DNA from 2 places in the Priestia sp. HNGD-A6 genome. Region 1 is predicted to be linked to the other one. Evidence: a T-box and tRNA genes for the amino acid it is inferred to sense, from the RefSeq annotation. Region 1 holds a T-box; the other holds one or more tRNA genes.
The links. A T-box is a leader RNA that pairs with one kind of tRNA and senses whether it is charged. The one in region 1 lies ahead of ileS (isoleucine--tRNA ligase), so its partner is inferred to be a tRNA-Ile.
Positions count from the first base shown of each region.

Region 2: it has a tRNA-Ile gene. The T-box ahead of ileS (isoleucine--tRNA ligase) is inferred to sense a tRNA for this amino acid. The anticodon was not compared.

Region 1 is NZ_CP138621.1:31,151-34,532, forward strand. Features, by position in the region: partial or broken gene SCI76_RS00150 (phosphorothioated DNA-binding restriction endonuclease) at 1-498, shown strand, start outside; gene SCI76_RS00155 (GIY-YIG nuclease family protein) at 601-1,587, shown strand; T-box leader at 1,677-1,919, shown strand; gene ileS (isoleucine--tRNA ligase) at 1,972-3,382, shown strand, end outside.
Region 2 is NZ_CP138621.1:3,135,670-3,139,051, reverse strand. Features, by position in the region: gene glgB (1,4-alpha-glucan branching protein GlgB) at 1-1,312, opposite strand, end outside; tRNA gene SCI76_RS16035 (tRNA-Glu) at 1,607-1,678, opposite strand; tRNA gene SCI76_RS16030 (tRNA-Ser) at 1,699-1,789, opposite strand; tRNA gene SCI76_RS16025 (tRNA-Asn) at 1,793-1,867, opposite strand; tRNA gene SCI76_RS16020 (tRNA-Ile) at 1,871-1,947, opposite strand; tRNA gene SCI76_RS16015 (tRNA-Gly) at 1,954-2,027, opposite strand; tRNA gene SCI76_RS16010 (tRNA-His) at 2,039-2,114, opposite strand; tRNA gene SCI76_RS16005 (tRNA-Phe) at 2,125-2,200, opposite strand; tRNA gene SCI76_RS16000 (tRNA-Asp) at 2,209-2,284, opposite strand; tRNA gene SCI76_RS15995 (tRNA-Met) at 2,289-2,365, opposite strand; tRNA gene SCI76_RS15990 (tRNA-Ser) at 2,391-2,483, opposite strand; tRNA gene SCI76_RS15985 (tRNA-Met) at 2,511-2,587, opposite strand; tRNA gene SCI76_RS15980 (tRNA-Ala) at 2,618-2,693, opposite strand; tRNA gene SCI76_RS15975 (tRNA-Pro) at 2,699-2,775, opposite strand; tRNA gene SCI76_RS15970 (tRNA-Arg) at 2,780-2,856, opposite strand; tRNA gene SCI76_RS15965 (tRNA-Leu) at 2,866-2,954, opposite strand; tRNA gene SCI76_RS15960 (tRNA-Gly) at 2,969-3,043, opposite strand; tRNA gene SCI76_RS15955 (tRNA-Leu) at 3,067-3,148, opposite strand; tRNA gene SCI76_RS15950 (tRNA-Lys) at 3,163-3,238, opposite strand; tRNA gene SCI76_RS15945 (tRNA-Thr) at 3,247-3,322, opposite strand; tRNA gene SCI76_RS15940 (tRNA-Val) at 3,349-3,382, opposite strand, start outside.

The DNA.
Region 1 (3,382 bases):
TTTTTATTAAGTGAGCATTTTCCAGATACAATTCATGAAGATATATTAAGAGCCGTAGGCTTGGATTTTGAAACACAGTTAAAGCGAAGAAGAGATCCAAAGTTTCGAGAGAAAATTCTGCAAGCTTACGGATATAGCTGCGCTGTTTGTGGGTTTAACGTTCGTCTTGGACATAATTTAGTTGGTGTAGAGGCCGCTCATATTAAGTGGCATCAAGCGGGAGGGCCAGATATTGAAAGTAACGGAATCGCGTTATGTTCAATGCATCATAAATTATTTGATCGAGGAGTTTTTACTTTTTCAGATCATAATGAGCTGTTAGTGGCAACTCAAGCGCACGGGACGAATGGATTTGAAGAATGGCTTATGAAGTTTCACGGGCAAAAGCTTAGAGATCCTATTCATCCGGCATATCAACCGAGCGAAGATTTTCTTGGGTGGCATGTTAGAGAAGTATTTAGGGGACCTGCTAGATATCAAGCAGGTGATATAAATTAATTTTTGTGAATGATAGATTGCTGCGTCTATAATTAGGAAGTGATTTACATATTGTAATGTCAGTTAAAATACGTTCAAGAAGATATAAACGGAGGAAGAAAGATGCTACGAAAAAGCGGTGCGAAACGAATACAGACTTGGTTTTACGATGAAGATCCAAATGGGATTAAAGTATCTGAGGTGCCGAATACAACGATACAGGCTGTATTCATTCCCAGAAATAGTTTGAAAGATTTAAAGGGTGAAAGCGAAGTAGAAAAGCCCGGCATTTATTTTTTATTTGGAGAAGATAAAGAGGCATATATTGGAGAGGCAGAAGTGGGATATGAACGTTTAAGACAGCATGCTAGTCCATCAACAGGTAAAAGTTTTTGGGATGTGGCCGTGTTAATTGTCTCTAATGCTTCTCAAGATCAATTAGATAAAGTTGATGTAAAATACTTAGAACATATTTCTTATCTAGCAGCCATGCGCTCTGGTACATATGATATTAATCAAACCGTTCCCACAAAACCGTTTGTGCGTGAATTTAGAAGAGACGACCTGACAGATATTTTTAATGTTATTAAAGTTTTACTTGGTGGGTTAGGCTTTTCAATTTTTGCGGATGCTTCAAATGGAATAGAATATGAAAGCGAAGCTGTACAGTCTGGTGACATACCAAAGATTGAAGTAGAGCAAGCGATAGAAGAGATTGTTCAAGTTGAGACACATTTGTCAAAAGATATAAAATCAGTAATAGTAGAGGACGTTCTATATTGTAAGCGCCGAGATGCGTATGCGACCGGGAAATATGTTAGCGATGGATTTCTTGTCTATAAAGGAGCTTTGCTTGCGAGCGAACAACAGCTAGAAGGAGCTAAACTTAAAAGGCAGCAAGACCATATTAATACTTTTCTAGAAAACGGTGTATTAGAAATAAAAGATGGTAGATACGTGCTGGTACAAGATCAAATTTTTTCTTCTATCTCAGCTGCGGCAGTGTTTGTGACACAGCGAAGAAGCAGTGGAACTTCTGAATGGAAAGATAAGAACGGGATAACAGCGCGTAATAAAATCGAACAAATGTTAAGTGCAGAAACAAAATAACCTAGATCTAAACCTTTGGATCTCAATAAGGATTTCAAAACATTGACATTCCCTTCCAAAGCGCATACAATAGCTACTAATAAAAGCACACAAATTCGTTGAAGAGAATCAGTACGCTGCAAGTTTGTTCTACAGAGAGCTGGTGATAGCTGAAAGCCAGTGTTCAAGCCGCAGGGGAATATCCTCTCTGAGAAGTCAAACTGAACCTATAAGTAAGTTTGAACGGTAGTCTACCGTTAAAAAGAACGCGTATGATTGTACGTTGCTGAGTGCTATTGATGAACGGATCAATAGAAGCCAGGGTGGTACCGCGGTTAAAACCCGTCCCTAGTCATAGGGACGGGTTTCTTTGTGTGCTTTTAACTTTAAAAGGAGTGGTATCACATGAAAGAAGTGAATGTAAGGGAGTCTTCGCAAGAGCGCGAACAGCGTATCCAGCAGCAGTGGCAAAAAGGAAATGTGTTTCAGCAGTCGGTTCAAAATCGAGAAGGGCATCCTTCGTTTGTATTTTATGAAGGGCCTCCAACAGCCAACGGTTTGCCTCATGTGGGGCACGCGCTAGGCCGGACGATTAAAGACGTGGTGGCTCGTTATAAAACGATGACAGGGCATCAAGTGATCCGAAAAGCAGGCTGGGATACGCACGGACTGCCGGTAGAGCTCGGTGTCGAAAAGCAGCTCGGGATATCGGGGAAGCATGATATTGAAAAATACGGCGTAGAAGCTTTTATCAACAAGTGTAAGGAAAGTGTGTTTGTGTATGAAAAACAGTGGCGCACGTTCACGGAGCAGCTTGGCTATTGGGTTGATATGGAAGACCCTTACATCACCTTAGAGAATTCATACATTGAAAGCGTATGGAACGTACTTGGCACGATTCATGACAAAGGACTTCTTTATAAAGGCCACCGCGTATCACCTTACTGCCCGAGCTGTCAAACTTCGCTGAGTTCGCATGAAGTGGCGCAAGGGTATAAAGATGTAAAAGATTTAACGGTAACGGTGAAATTTAAAGTGAAAAACCGCGATAATGAGTATTTTTTAGGCTGGACGACAACGCCTTGGACGCTTCCGTCAAACGTGGCGCTTGCGGTGCATGAAGAGATGAACTACGTTCGCGCTCAGCAAGGCGACAGCGTGTATATAGTGGCAGAAGCACTCGCAGACAAAGTGTTAAAAGGAGAATATAGCGTTTTATCTCATCATAAAGGAAATGAGTTAAAAGGGATGTCGTATGAGCCGCCGTTTGATTTTGTGAAAGTGGAAAAAGGGCATGAAGTCGTGACGGCTGATTACGTAACGGATCAAAGCGGAACAGGAGTTGTTCATTTAGCACCTGCTTACGGCGAAGATGATTACAGAGTTGTAAAAGAAAACGGCTTTTCATTTGTGAACGTAGTGGATGAAAAAGGACAGTACACGTCTGAAGTGCCGCCTTTTCAAGGACGTTTCGTGAAAGACTGCGACGTTGATATCGTACGTTATTTAGCAAACGAAGGCGTGCTGTATCATAAAGAAAAGCATGAGCATAGCTATCCGTTTTGCTGGCGATGCGACTCGCCGCTTCTTTATTACGCAAATGAAAGCTGGTTTATCCAAACGACGGCGTTGAAGGAACAGTTTTTGAAAAACAATGAAAGCGTGACGTGGTACCCGAATCATATCAAGCACGGTCGCTTTGGCAACTTTTTAGAAAATATGGTGGACTGGAACATCAGCAGAAAACGCTACTGGGGAACGCCGCTGAACGTATGGGAATGCGGAGCATGCCAGCATCAAGTAGCTCCGAAAAGTA
Region 2 (3,382 bases), 2.0 Mb from region 1:
ATTTTTTCCCATGTACGACTTCATCATGAGAAAGCGGCAAAATAAAGTTTTCGTTAAACGCATACATTAGTGAAAAGGTCATTTTATCGTGAAGATAGGGACGTCTTTCCACGCCAGCTTCCATGTACGTTAAAACGTCATTCATCCATCCCATGTTCCACTTATAATTAAAGCCTAAACCTCCCTCATACGTAGGTGCTGTAACAAGGGGCCAATCCGTTGAATCTTCTGCCATCATTAATATCGTTTCATCAGATTTAAAAACAGCTTCATTCAATTTTTTTAAGAAGCTGACAGCTCCATCATTTACTGCTTTTCCAGAAGAATTTTGCCAATAAAGCATATTAGCTACAGCATCTACTCGAAATCCATCTATGTGGAAGTACTCCAACCAAAACAAAGCGTTCGAAATGAGAAAACTTTGTACTTCAGGCTTGCCTAAATCGAAATTAGCTGTTCCCCAAACATAGTTTTCACGGTCGGGTTCTTTTTTGTATTCATAAGTAGGTTCTCCATCGAACATATACAGACCATGTTCATCCTTACAAAAATGCCCGGGTACCCAGTCTAAAAGAACGCCTATATTATTTTGATGACACTCATCTATAAAGTTCATCAACTCTTTAGGTGTACCGTATCGACTGGTAGCAGAATAGTATCCAGTTCCTTGATATCCCCAGGATCGGTCGAGCGGATGCTCAATGACTGGTAATAACTCAATATGTGTAAAACCTTGTTCAGCAATATAAGGAATAAGCTCCTGTGCTAATTCACTGTATGTATAAAGGCTGCCATCTTCATGAGTCCTCCAAGACCCTGCATGCAGCTCGTAAATACACAGTGGTCTTTCATATATATTTTGCTGTTTTTTCTTTCTACGCCAATATTGGTCGTTCCATTTGTACCCATCCAATGAGTAAACAATAGACGCAGTGTTTGGACGCACTTCACTGAAGAAAGCGTATGGATCTGCTTTTAATTTTTTTTGATTGCTTTGTGTGATGATTTCATATTTATAAATAGTCCCTTGTTCTAATTCAGGGATAAATGTCATCCAAATACCTTCTTCATTAACTTTAACCATTGAATGTTGAAAACCGTTCCATTTATTAAAATCACCTACAACGCTTACACCCTTTGCATGAGGTGCCCACACGCAAAATCGTACGCCTTCAATTCCTTCTACCGTTACCTGATGCGCACCGAAAATAGAGTAACTGCGAAATAAGTTTCCTTCGTGATACAAATGAACATCAAATTCAGTAGGCTGAACCGCTAGATTCACTTTTGCCACCCCTTTAACTTCAAACATAATATACGCACATAATATACGCTTCTTACCACTCATTCCCTTTTATAGTAAAAACATAAACCTTTTCTACAAATATAATAGAATAAATGTTCTTTAAAATTACTCTTTATTCCATACTCTTCATACTTTATTACTTTATGAATAATTCCATATGATATAGGGAAAATCCTGCTTAAAACTTACTTTTTATTCTGAAAATTCATGGTAATTATTCCTAACTATTATTCCTGTTTACTTAATCTTTAAAAAAGCGCAAATAAAAAAAGGTTTGCATATATGCAAACCTTTTTAAGATGACCCGTACGGGATTCGAACCCGTGTTACCGCCGTGAAAGGGCGGTGTCTTAACCGCTTGACCAACGGGCCATATTTAAATTTAAAACGACTGGCGGAGAAGGAGGGATTTGAACCCTCGCGCCGCTTACACGACCTACACCCTTAGCAGGGGCGCCTCTTCAGCCACTTGAGTACTTCTCCGTATGGCTCCACAGGTAGGACTCGAACCTACGACCGATCGGTTAACAGCCGATAGCTCTACCACTGAGCTACTGTGGAATATGGTGGGCCTAAGTGGACTCGAACCACCGACCTCACGCTTATCAGGCGTGCGCTCTAACCAGCTGAGCTATAGGCCCATTATTTGGAGCGGGTGATGAGAATCGAACTCACGACATCAGCTTGGAAGGCTGAGGTTTTACCACTAAACTACACCCGCGTTACTTAAGATGGGGCGACTGATGGGAATCGAACCCACGAATGCCGGAACCACAATCCGGTGCGTTAACCACTTCGCCACAATCGCCGTCTTAAAATGGTGGCTCGGGACGGAATCGAACCGCCGACACAAGGATTTTCAGTCCTTTGCTCTACCAACTGAGCTACCGAGCCAAACAAAATGGCGGTCCCGACGGGAATCGAACCCGCGATCTCCTGCGTGACAGGCAGGCATGTTAACCGCTACACCACGGGACCACTTTGGTTGCGGGGACAGGATTTGAACCTGCGACCTTCGGGTTATGAGCCCGACGAGCTACCGAACTGCTCCACCCCGCGATGATATGAATATGATATAAATAAATGGCGGAGGAAGAGGGATTCGAACCCCCGCGGGCTTTAACACCCCTGTCGGTTTTCAAGACCGATCCCTTCAGCCGGACTTGGGTATTCCTCCGTATATTTATAACAAATGTAACTTATATGGTAGCGGCGGAGGGAGTCGAACCCACGACCTCACGGGTATGAACCGTACGCTCTAGCCAGCTGAGCTACACCGCCATATTATTCGTTACAATTATTTAATTTCATTGGTGGAGCCTAGCGGGATCGAACCGCTGACCTCCTGCGTGCAAGGCAGGCGCTCTCCCAGCTGAGCTAAGGCCCCATAAATGGTCGGGAAGACAGGATTCGAACCTGCGACCCCTTGGTCCCAAACCAAGTGCTCTACCAAGCTGAGCTACTTCCCGTTTATGGCGCGCCCGAGAGGAGTCGAACCCCTAACCTTTTGATCCGTAGTCAAACGCTCTATCCAATTGAGCTACGGGCGCTTATTAAAATGGTGCCGAGGGCCGGACTTGAACCGGCACGGTAGTCACCTACCGCAGGATTTTAAGTCCTGTGTGTCTGCCAATTCCACCACCCCGGCAGGACTTATATACGTGGAGCGGAAGACGAGGTTCGAACTCGCGACCCCCACCTTGGCAAGGTGGTGTTCTACCACTGAACTACTTCCGCGCATATATGAAATTAAGTAAAGATGCGGGTGAAGGGACTTGAACCCCCACGTCGTAAGACACTAGATCCTAAGTCTAGCGCGTCTGCCAATTCCGCCACACCCGCGTGTGAATATTAAATGGTGAGCCATGAAGGACTCGAACCTTCGACCCTCTGATTAAAAGTCAGATGCTCTACCAACTGAGCTAATGGCTCGAAAAAAATGGTGCCGGCAAGAGGACTTGAACCCCCAACCTACTGATTACAAGTCAGTTGCTCTACCAATTGAGCTACACCGGCGTGCAATCTCTGACTTAAATAGTCGATGGTGGAGGATGACGGGATCGAACCGCCGACCCC